2 regions of the Paenibacillus sp. GM1FR genome follow, and region 2 is predicted to be linked to the other one. Evidence: riboswitches for the same ligand, from Rfam matches in the RefSeq annotation. Region 2 holds a riboswitch; the other holds the start of a gene.
The links. A riboswitch is a leader RNA that binds a small molecule or an ion and turns the genes downstream of it on or off. The one in region 2 is predicted to bind ZMP and ZTP.
Positions count from the first base shown of each region.

Region 1: another riboswitch for ZMP and ZTP. It lies ahead of PAEAM_RS17360 (TIGR01440 family protein); the one in region 2 lies ahead of PAEAM_RS27405 (DJ-1/PfpI family protein).

Region 1 covers NZ_MKZL01000022.1:402,091-407,940, reverse strand. Annotated here, with positions in the region: gene wecB (non-hydrolyzing UDP-N-acetylglucosamine 2-epimerase) at 1-361, opposite strand, end outside; gene upp (uracil phosphoribosyltransferase) at 585-1,214, opposite strand; gene PAEAM_RS17365 (serine hydroxymethyltransferase) at 1,640-2,887, opposite strand; gene PAEAM_RS17360 (TIGR01440 family protein) at 3,106-3,699, opposite strand; ZMP/ZTP riboswitch at 3,841-3,922, opposite strand; gene PAEAM_RS17355 (low molecular weight protein arginine phosphatase) at 4,019-4,591, opposite strand; gene PAEAM_RS17350 (manganese efflux pump MntP) at 4,650-5,210, opposite strand; gene PAEAM_RS17345 (L-threonylcarbamoyladenylate synthase) at 5,386-5,850, opposite strand, start outside.
Region 2 covers NZ_MKZL01000059.1:290,283-296,132, forward strand. Annotated here, with positions in the region: gene PAEAM_RS27390 (class I SAM-dependent methyltransferase) at 1-663, opposite strand, end outside; gene PAEAM_RS27395 (VOC family protein) at 857-1,240, opposite strand; gene PAEAM_RS27400 (GNAT family N-acetyltransferase) at 1,416-1,889, opposite strand; gene PAEAM_RS27405 (DJ-1/PfpI family protein) at 1,894-2,502, opposite strand; ZMP/ZTP riboswitch at 2,563-2,644, opposite strand; gene PAEAM_RS27410 (GNAT family N-acetyltransferase) at 2,695-3,210, opposite strand; gene PAEAM_RS27415 (YfiT family bacillithiol transferase) at 3,244-3,768, opposite strand; gene PAEAM_RS27420 (GNAT family N-acetyltransferase) at 3,816-4,355, opposite strand; gene PAEAM_RS27425 (hypothetical protein) at 4,364-4,903, opposite strand; gene PAEAM_RS32010 (hypothetical protein) at 5,001-5,162, opposite strand; gene PAEAM_RS27430 (class I SAM-dependent methyltransferase) at 5,169-5,846, opposite strand.

The sequences.
Region 1 (5,850 bases), on a different contig from region 2:
CATGTCCTACCTGAATCTGTTGCAAGAATGCTGCGTAGCTCGCTACAAAGGTAGTTAATGTATCCCCGTGAACCAGTACAATATCCGGCTTCGCTTCAGCTAACACTGGTTCCAGACCACCAAGCACACGAATTGTAATTTCATTCAATGTCTGACGGTCCTTCATCACATCCAGATCATAATCGGGATGAATGTCGAAAACTTCAAGTACCTGATCTAACATCTGGCGATGCTGCGCAGTTACGCAAACAATAGATTCAATAGACTCAGGGTGTTTCTGCAATTCCAAAATAAGCGGAGCCATCTTGATGGCTTCCGGACGCACCCCGAAGATCGTCATGACTTTAATTTTGTTGGACATTCGAGCAAAGCCCCTTTTCTATAAGTTCATGTTCAAAAAGTCCGGTTTTCAGTACCAAGAATATGGAATGAAGGTAGAAATGGAGTAGCGGAGCGTAGGGAAAACTACGTGAGCCACGGACATTTCGGCTGAATTTCATATTCGATGCCGATGATGCCCTTGGGCATCCTTCGTAATCAAAATTGGACTTTTTGAACAACCTCTTACAAAGCATGCGATATGCTTATTTAGTGCCGTATAGACGGTCTCCTGCATCTCCAAGCCCTGGAACGATATAACCATGATCATCCAGACGGTCGTCCAATGCTGCTACATAGATGTCCACATCGGGATGTGCATCTTGCACAGCTTTTACGCCTTCCGGTGCCGCAACCAGGTTCATCATCTTGATTTGGGTACAGCCACGTTTTTTGAGCACGTCAATAGCTGCAATTGCCGAACCACCGGTTGCCAGCATCGGATCAATTACAATCAATTGACGCTCTGTTACGTCTGTAGGCAGTTTGGTGTAGTATTCTACCGGTTGCAGTGTTTCCGGGTCACGGAACAGACCCACATGTCCAACTTTTGCCGCTGGCAACAATTTCACAACGCCATCCAGCATTCCGAGTCCTGCGCGCAGAATCGGCACCAGTCCGAGCATACGTCCAGAGATGACTTTACCTTGTGTTGCAGCTACAGGTGTCTGTACATCAATCGTTTCCAGTTCAACATCTCTTGTAATCTCATAAGCCATCAACGTTGCTACTTCATCCACCAATTCACGAAAATCTTTCGTATTCGTACGCATGTCGCGTATAAACGTCAGTTTGTGTTGAATCAAAGGGTGATCACATATTACTAATTTTCCCATCTAATTTGTCCCTCCGGTAAGTTCTTCATGTTCAGCATTTCCAAATATACCTAGCCGCCATTCATGGGCTCGATAAATCCTGTATATTATATCATCACCAACAACGAATTACACCATCAAAGGGCACCCAATCATTACAGATTACCGAATCCTATAAAAAACAGGACCGGAAAATGATCCATCCGGTCCTGTTTTGCTCCTGCTGTTATGTCATTGAGTATGTTCAAAAACGTGTAACCACTGATGATGCTCCGCAAACCGAATGACCTTCCGATCGCTGTTATCCCCTGATTTCTTTGATCCAATTATAATTGTTGAAATCTGGGGATAAAGGCGAGCGCTACGCTTCTTCAGGTTCTTTCGGTTTACTCCGTCCGAGTGTTTACATTGAAAAACTCAAATACAAACACCATGAGCAAAGTTTTTTAGTATTTAAGATCTGTATAGAGCGGGAATTGGTCTGTCAGTGCAGTCACTTCTGCACGAGCTTCATCCAGCTTCGCTGTATCTTTTGGATTTTTCAGCGTTTTGGCAATGATCTTACCGATCGCTACCATCGCTTCTTCGTTCATGCCACGGGAAGTTGCAGCAGGTGTACCAATTCGAATACCACTCGTTACAAACGGGCTTGTAGGGTCGAATGGAATTGCATTTTTGTTCACGGTAATACCGATGGAATCAAGCACATGCTCAGCTTCCTTACCTGTGATGTTCACACTGCGTGTGTCGATCAGCATCAAGTGGTTATCTGTACCACCGGATACGATGTTCAATCCTTCAGCGATCAGTGTTTCAGCCAGAACCTGTGCGTTTTTCACGACATTCTCTGCATACGTTTTGAACGAAGGTTGCAAAGCTTCACCGAATGCTACCGCTTTGGAAGCGATCACGTGCATCAAAGGTCCACCTTGGGAACCTGGGAATACGGCTTTATCAATCGCTGCTGCCCACGCTTTGCGGCACAGAATCATACCACCACGAGGTCCACGCAGCGTTTTGTGTGTAGTTGTTGTTACGAAATGCGCATGTGGAACCGGGTTTGGATGCAAACCAGCAGCAACCAATCCTGCGATGTGAGCCATGTCCACCATGAACAAAGCGCCAACATCATTGGCGATGGAAGCCAGCTTTTCAAAATCAATGGTACGCGGATATGCACTTGCACCTGCAACGATCAGACGAGGACGGTGTTTGAAAGCCGCTTTGCGTACTTCATCATAATCAATCAGGAATGTATCTTCCTGTACGCCGTATGCCACAAAGTTGTACAGCAAACCAGATGCGTTAACCGGGCTACCGTGTGTGAGGTGTCCACCATGGGCAAGGTTCATACCAAGTACAGTATCACCAGGTTTCAACGCTGCAAGATAAACTGCCATGTTCGCTTGTGCACCGGAGTGAGGTTGAACATTCACGTGTTCTGCTCCGAACAATTCTTTTGCACGATCACGCGCGATGTCTTCAACGATGTCCACATGCTCACAACCGCCATAGTAACGTTTACCTGGATATCCTTCAGCGTACTTGTTGGTCAGAACAGATCCCATTGCTTCGATTACTGCTTCACTTACGATGTTCTCGGATGCGATCAGTTCGATGTTGTTCTGTTGACGTTTCAGTTCAAGATTCATCGCTTCCAGTACTGCCGGGTCATTCTTGCGCAATTGTTCCATGATTAAATTCCTCCCAGTTATAAGTGAAGTTATAAAGTGAAACTAATGTTTACACGAAAACGGCGAGTGCAACACCAATCTGAAGAAACGAAGTGGTCGCCTTTATCACCGGATTCCCCCTTTAAATAGGGAATTAAAAAATCTGGGGATAACAGCGATCGGAAGATGGTGATGCAATCAAAGTCAGGAGTGTAACCCAATTAGTCTCGCTTTATATGTTAGTCACAAAATGTCGAATCTGGTTGTTCTTCCATACGATACACCGCGCGTTCGCCGCCAATCAACTTCGGACGGGTCAACGCTGTGGTTACACGAGCATCTCCAACATAGCGAAGCGCTGTACGATAGGGTACGGCTACATGCCGGAGATGCATCCCAATCATCGTCTCCCCAATGTCCAGTCCCGCATGGGCCTGCACATGTTCAGCCAGGCATGGATCGGTCAGCGAACGATATGCTGCGGATGCCATTGAACCTCCGGCCTTGGGCACGGGTACTGCACCAACCTCGGTCAATCCAAGTCGAGTAAGCACAGAACGTTCCATTACCAGCGCACGGTTCAGATGCTCACAACATTGGAATACCGTGTCAAAACCGAACTCTTCCTGCACCTCGCGTATACCCGCAAGAAGCTGATGCGCCACTTCAATGGCACCACTCGTACCAATCCGAGCGCCTGCGACTTCACTTGTGCTTGTACCGATCACAACGATCTGTCCAGGCCCAAGCTGTCCGGCAAGCGCCAGTTCATGCAGAATAGACGCGGTCTGTTCCTGCAATCCGGGTTGTTCCGAATCTAACTCTATAGTCATCCTATTATCGCCTCCCGATAAAATCATGCCCGCTGTCTCTTGGTTGTCCTTCGTATTCTTGCACGGCATCTCAGGTACTATTATAGCGAATAATCAGATGAAAGACGAAAAAAAGAGCAGTCTGCGGGTAACGCAGAATTGCTCTTTTGCCCAGGCGACCGGCCGTTTGTTCCGGTGCTCCATCGTGGTTATGCCCACTTCGTCGCCAGTTACACCGGATCCCTGTTTTCCCCTTCATCATAAAACAACCCGCGGCTAAAATCAACGGTTAATTTACATCACGTGTCCTATTTCTATAACCTGCCTCGCAGGATCAGAATTATCCCAGCTTATCCAAAAGCCGGTCCAATGCCGTCCGAATCTCAGCTGCAGCTATATTGTAATCATCACGACTTCCTCCAAACGGATCGGAGATGTCGAAACTTGGAATTCGTTGTCTAATCTCAATGGCTCGCTCACGCTCCGATGCCAGGATCTCTTGGCCAAGGGCACGTTTCATCTCAAGCGTTGCAAACAGGCTGTCCAACTCCTGAACATCACTTAATACCTGTTCATCATCCTCCACATATTCTTTCAATGTATAAGTTTTGTGGACTGAATCGGGAAAAACCTGCATGACATGTTGCTTATGACTCCGTGTTAACGTAAGAACCAGATCGGCCCAACCTACCAGGTTAGAGCTAAGCTGTGTGGAATGAGGTGGACCTTCAACGTTATGATCTCTCAAAACCGCTTCAGCATGTCGGGAAATCGGCATACCCGACGTTGCTGCCACCCCTGCGGAGCGAACCTCTACCTGAATGCCGCGCTCCGATGCCAGTTTTCGCAAAAGCCCCTCTGCCATGGGGCTGCGGCACGTATTTCCTGTACATACGAATAAAATATGTTTCATTGTGTTAGCCTCCCCATTTTACATATGATGCGAATGATATGATATCTCAAGTTTTATTCTAAAATATAAACAAAAGTCCAAACGCAAGCAAGATTGCGCCACCAATGGCTTCGCCGTAATCCCCGAGATTCTGGCTCACCCGACGGCCTAATAGCAGACCCATAACCGACATCACCCCGCCACACACACCGAAAGCAAGTACAGTTAAGATCAGATCACTGCTGAACATCCCTAAGGATACGCCAACGGAGAATGAATCCACACTTACGCTGAGGGAGAACAAAACAACGCCGAGCAGGGAACGGTGGTCCACCAGCTTTGTATCGCCTTCACGGAATGCATTCAGAATCATATGAGCACCCAGCAAAACAAGCAATCCACCTGCCGCATACGTCGTAATGTCACCGAGCAGGGAGCTAACGTATTTGCCCATATACATGCCGATGAGCGGCATGATGATATGAAATAGCGCCGTTACAATACTGATTCGCAATACATCCCGCAGCCGAATGCCCTTCATGCCAATTCCGATCCCGAGTGAGAACGCATCGAGGCCAAGCGCAATAGCCATGATCAAAATGGTTACCAACTGCCCTACATGGGCAGACACATCCCACATCCCCATACCCCCAAGTCACGTAAAGGTTCTTGTACACGATATGCGGACAAGGACCTAAACATGACCGATGAAAGGCAAACGGCGACGGATGTCTGGTCAGTTGCTGGCTTTATAGAATCTTGATTTTGTTTTGGAAAAAGAGTGATTACTCTCCTGACTGTATGATCAGGAGAGGTTATGAGGGTTGCTGGTTGCCAACTTGTATGAGTTGGTTCCCCGCAGCCTTGAGCAGCCGATTCATGACGGCTGCTCCCAGCCCTTCGCGTGAGCAGGCTTCAGCCACAATATATGTGGCGCCTTGCTCATCGCAGCTGCGCAGCGCGGCGTATAGCCGGCGCGCTGCTTCTTCCAGCTCGCTGGCGTCACCCAGCGAGAACACGGCATCGGCGCGGTACTGCTCCGCGTGCTCGGCGAACGCCAGCACAGCGGTGCGCTCTCCGCGCTGCGCCGCCTCTGCGAGGGCGGCGCTGATCCAGGCCGCCACCGCTGCGGGCGGCCCCTCCACCACGCACAGCGCCCCTGCGGGTGCATAGTGCGAGTACTTCATGCCCGGCGAGCGCGGCGCCGGGCTGCCCACGCCATCGGCCCCCTCCGCGAGTAGCGCGGGGTCCGTGGTGACACGGGCGGCAACGGCGGACAG
Region 2 (5,850 bases):
ACGGAACTCCACACATTCAAAGCCATCTTCCAGCATGTAGCGAAGCTTCTCCTCCGTGAACGCAAGACCACCGCGCATCGACTTCTCTTGATACACCTGCCAATCATTCATAACGATCTCAGGCCCACCAATATCGCCAAAACCAGGAGCAAAACAAGTCATTCCAAAGTATCCTCCAGGCCGGAGTGCATTGTGGATCATCTCTATGTAGGGAATGCGCTGATGTGGCAACAGATGGTGCAGACAACCCGAGTCGTAGACAAGATCATATTCTTGCTCTGGGGACAATTCGAACACAGATCGACATTCAAAATGCACGTCCAGTTGCTCCTCTGCCGCCCTCTCTTTAGCCCAAGCAATAGCTGTCTCCGAAAGATCATAAGCATCTACCTGATATCCTTGGCGGGTTAAATACAACGCATTTCTGCCCGGGCCACACCCCAGTTCCAGTGCCTTACCGCCGCTCAGCACACCTTCGTTCACATGCGCTACCAGATTCTCATCCGGTTTGTTTGGGAAAAAGGGGATTGGTCTGTTCCGATCCTCATAGAAAGGTTCCCAAAACTGCTTGGCAGATCTGAAATCCGCATCGAGCATATCATATAGGTCCTGTACACTTTTAATCGTCTTTTCCACAACCACATTCCTCCTTAACTGCTCCATCCAAACCTTCATTTCCGACTATTCATTCCTCGTCATTTTCATGAAATCAGCCACACTCTATTATAACATTTTTACCCAGTAGTTCTCTATTTTTCTTGTGCTTTTCTACTCCAAAACATAAGCTTTTTCCCAACAAAAAAACGACCGACATGGATGTCGATCGCTTACAATCTTAGCGGTTTTAAGTTGTAATTTACTTCGCCCGTTCCAAGACTGCAAAGTAATTTCCTTCGTTATCAGCAAAGTTGAAGACACGCCCCGTTGGCATCTCGACAATCTCTCCGACCGTTACATGTTTACCAGCCAAGTCGGCATATAACTGATCCAGATTTTCGGTGAAGAACATTAACGAAGGTGTGCCCAGATTTACACCCGCCGACATCCGCGCCACGAACTCCTTGTTTTGGAGAATAATGCTTGTCTGCGAATTTGGGGTAGGCGCAATCTCAATCCATCTCATACCCTCGTCAAGGTTTACTTCATCCACAATGTGGAATCCTGCAACTTCCGTCCAAAATGCCAGTGATTCATCTTGATTGTTAACATACAACATAACTTGGCCGACTTTGCTAAACATGGATCAATCACTCCTCTGATCATCTAATCTCTTAACATCCTGCTTATCATTCCTCAAATTCCAATAGAGTATAACATGCAAGACAGCTTTTTTATCATCTTTCTTTGCAAGTACATGCAACTTAAACTGAAGTACACTTTTATGCTTCCACTACAATTAGTTTTTTGAAGTTCCCTTATAATGTTTTAACAAGTGAAAGTCTATGAAACCCCGAGGTATAATAATTCATATCGACACCTTCTTTTTGAAAATTCATTCGTTCATAAAATATGAGCGCTGCTTCATTTTCTTCATGATCAAGTGTGTAAAGCATGACATCACCACTGCCGAATTCAGCTATTTTTATACATATTTTTGTAATTAGTCCACGTGCTACTCCCTGTCGAAGGTGTGATTTGCATGTAACAACGCCAACGATTTCATATCGGTTAACAGTAGGATGAAAGATATAACCAGCATGACCTATGACAACATCTGCTTCGTCAACCATGACATAATAAGCACTGATACGTTCATCCGTCATTTTTAAAAATAAATCCCAGCGCGCAGGATACTGATCGCGTATAAACGAAGGGAATTGAAAATCATGATCCGTCATCATTTTCAGCACTGCTGGCTGATCAATCGCTTGAAAAAGGCGAATAGTCATCTTTTTATCCCCTACCCTTAGTGTGCATGTAGACATCTTTTAAGTTACCAGCTTCATAATATGGATACTCTAGTTTTTGTTGAACTTGAAGGACGATCTCCGTAGACGTTAACATTTCGACCAAGTATAGTCCCAGGTCAATGGAAGCCGTAACCCCCGCACCCGTTACCGTATTACCATCACGCACTACACGCGCTGAGATCACTTCTGCACAATAAGGATTCAATAAATCATAAGCAGATGAGTTGGTAGTAGCCCTTTTTCCATTCAGGAAACCTGCTGCCCCCAACAGTAAAGCCCCGGTACAAATAGATATTTTATATGTGACATTTTCTGCCGTTCGGACCCATCGCATAAAATCCTCATCAAATCGAAGCGTTCTAGTTGATAATCCACCAGGAAAAAATACTAGGTCAAAATCCCCTAGATGAGGTAATACTGCATCGGATTTCATTTTCAGCCCACGGTCATCCCAAATTTCCTCCTTATCTGCGCAGAATGTCCATGATACGTTTTCCTTTGCTTTCAGAATCGCTAGCCAAGTCACAGCTTCATAAAATCCAGCTAAATCCATGCTTGTCATTCCATCAAATAAAACAAACGCCATTTTCATTGCCGCCACCAGTCCTTTCGTTCCCTGAATAATAAATAAAGTGTTTGATCAAAAGATCAAACACTTTGCCCAGGCGTACGGCATATAATATATGTGCTCCCTCGTGGTTCACTCCACGTTTACGCCAGTCACACATAACAGATATTTACAACTAATATACATGACATCTTTCATATTGTATATATTATGAAATTATTGCGTGGCTTTTAACTTCCTCGTAAGATAAAGTACAACATCGTCGTCCATAATCGTTTCTTCACCCGGCTGAATGTAATGATCATGTTTGTGTACACCGTGACCGTCTGGTATGTACCCGCGATGGGCATATAGAACTTGCGCTTTGCCATAATCGGAAAACACACCTACACCAATGCCTGCTACATCCGTTCGTTCCAGAATAACTTCCTCTGCTCGGTCCATCAACCGTGAACCAATACCTTGGCGCTGGAACTTCATTAGTACATTAAAATCGTTAATTTCGGGAATGCCTTGTTCCATGAAAGACGGGTAGCTGGAATTCCACAATACATTCACGTATCCGGCAAATTCTCCATTCAACTCGGCTACCAAGGTTACGCGTTCCCCATTCTGTTGTTCAGCCAAGTAATGAAGATACTGCTCAGGGGATCTCCCCCAACCCTGCTCCTGAAACGCCTTTGATATGATTACAGGATCGTTCTCATTTAATAGTCTGATATGTACACTCATTGATGAATCCTCCTTAAAAGATATTTCTAATAGCTATATTCCCAATCTATCCCGAAGCGATGTGATGTGAGCAACATGGTGTTTGCCGTGCCAAGCATACATGCCCAGATTGTAATCTAGTCTTGTCGTTTCTTCCGATGAGGGATGATAAAATTGTTTGGCATAATCTGCATCTGTCAGCGCGTTTAACAGAAACACCCAACGACGATGGAGGGCATCCAGAATCTGAAGCGAGAATTCGACATCCAGGTCTCTTGAATCACTCAGTTCAGCCCAGCGCTCTTCATAATAAGGCCGAATCGTTGGTGTATCCTCTGTCAGCGCCAACTTGAAACGAATCATACTGTTCATATGGCTGTCTGCCATGTGGTGAATAACCTGTTTGAGCATCCATCCACCTTCTCGATACGGTAGACTTAATTGCTCTTCACTCAATCCCTTTACCGCTTCTCGTGCGCGTTCAGGCAACTCAGCAATGTCCTGAATCCACTTCTCCCGTTGTGCCAAAGTAACTTCACCCGTGTGTACAAATGGTCCTATCGGAAATCTTTCATCCATCCATTATTCCTCCTTGTTTACATGATTCAAATAACTTTAAGCAGGATCTACAGGGCATATTCCATAAGCCAACAGTCTCGCATCTGTCCTTCGTGCTGCTCATGTTTCTCCAACAGCTTAATCTTTTGGAAATCACATTTCTCGTAACAGGATATCGCTCTTAAGTTCCAGGATTGAGGGTCCATAACCACTTTACGGGCTTGTTTTTCATTAATCAGATAAGCCAGCATGGATTGCATCAACTGTGTACCAATGCCTTTATTCCAGTATTCTACCTCACCAATAAACTGATCCGTTCCATAGATGATCTCATCCGTGTCTCCATAACCATACTCCGTTCGCTCTTCTTCCTCAAGCTCATAGAACTGAATGTATCCAATCGGATGTCCTCCATACTCAACGATACAACGAGTAGCACCATCTTTCTGATTGTAAAAATGCTCTCTCACCTGTTCCAGATCATGCGGCCGATCACGCCCTTCATAGTATTGAAGAACTTCCGGGTCTGACAGCCACTTCACCAGATGTTGTTCATCTTCTGTGTCCAAGAAACGTACAGTGATTTCATTCGATTCATATACATTCATCATTCTGATTACTCCTTATTGATCTCCAGATTCTCACTCGTAACCCAACTCAGATCCTTCCCTAACAAATGCTCGTTGTGAACATAATACACCACGGGATTCTCAAGAGGCTGAGTCGTTCCATCCAAAGATCTGAGCGTTAACCGCAACTTGTAGCTCCCTATCTCATCAGGTATCGCAAATCCTATCAGATTATCAGCTGATTTCATGGTCATCCCCTGCGCCTTCAGATACTTTTCCAGAATGACTTGATCAAGATAGGAGCTGCCAACAGACGAAGGCATGTACCACGCATCATCTTGTTCTTCAGTGAATGTGACCCCTTCCCATCCAGGGACAACGGGATACACCATATGCTGGTCCTTGTCTTCTCTTTTTCGCGTTATCTCTAACTCTACCTCAACTACATCCGTATCAATCTGCCTGATTGTGCCTGCCATCACAACATCCTGGGCACTCACACTTGGAATAACATAGCTGTATATGAGCAGAGTCACCAAGAGAATTATCGTTACTCCCGTAATCCAAAATATTGTACTTTTACGCATCTGTCTGATCCTCCCGTCTAATTAATCATACTTCTGGAGTAGCTCCTTCTCTGTTAAAGATTGAGTTAACCTATCCAACTCAGGGGATGCCGTCCAATCACTGGATGTATTCAATCCATGCTTGATGGTATGTATCGCTACAATAATAACTGCCATCTTCTGTTATCATTTTATATTTTTGTTCCCCGTTCGCCATCTGCTCGAAGCTGGTTTTGACACCCGTTTCACCATATTTCTGTTCTGAAAATTCTGTGTTCAATCGGCTTCAACTCCTTATGGCCTGCCAAATATACTTGCATTCTCTTACAGCAATTCTACCATCAACCTGGTTCTCCTTCAGCTTAACTTCCAGCTGTTCCCGGTACTCAGGCTGTGTATAATCCGGGTTTCCGGGGATATCGGAGAGAAAGATGGCAAACTCTTTTTCATCTGAGAAAATCATAAGTGCCTCGTTATATTCCTCAATCTTGATCTCCTTAAATGCATTTCTTTCCAAACGCTCACGTACCTTTGTTATATCCGTATGAATACCAATCATAACTCCACCCTTTTGCAGCAATCTCCCATGCTCAATAATGGAAGTTGGACCTCTGCGATCATAGATCAGACCAAATTGCTTATCTTCAAATGGCATCTTTTCTTTTGTGCTAACGCAGACAAATTCTACATTTGTTATCCTGCTTGAATGAAGACTGTTCCGAGCTATCTTTATCATCTCTTCCGAATTATCAAACCCCATAATGTGATCGGTATATTCTGACATTTTCAACGTAAACTCCCCATGTCCACAGCCTGCATCGAGCACGGATGTATACTGAGGCAGAAGCTTAATCAACCGCTCTTCAAAAATATCTTCAGCAGAGTTACCTTCCAACGTATACAAAGCTCTACCCTTGTATCCCCCATTACGTTGTGCAATCATATCGTACCATTCCATGCTCATAGAG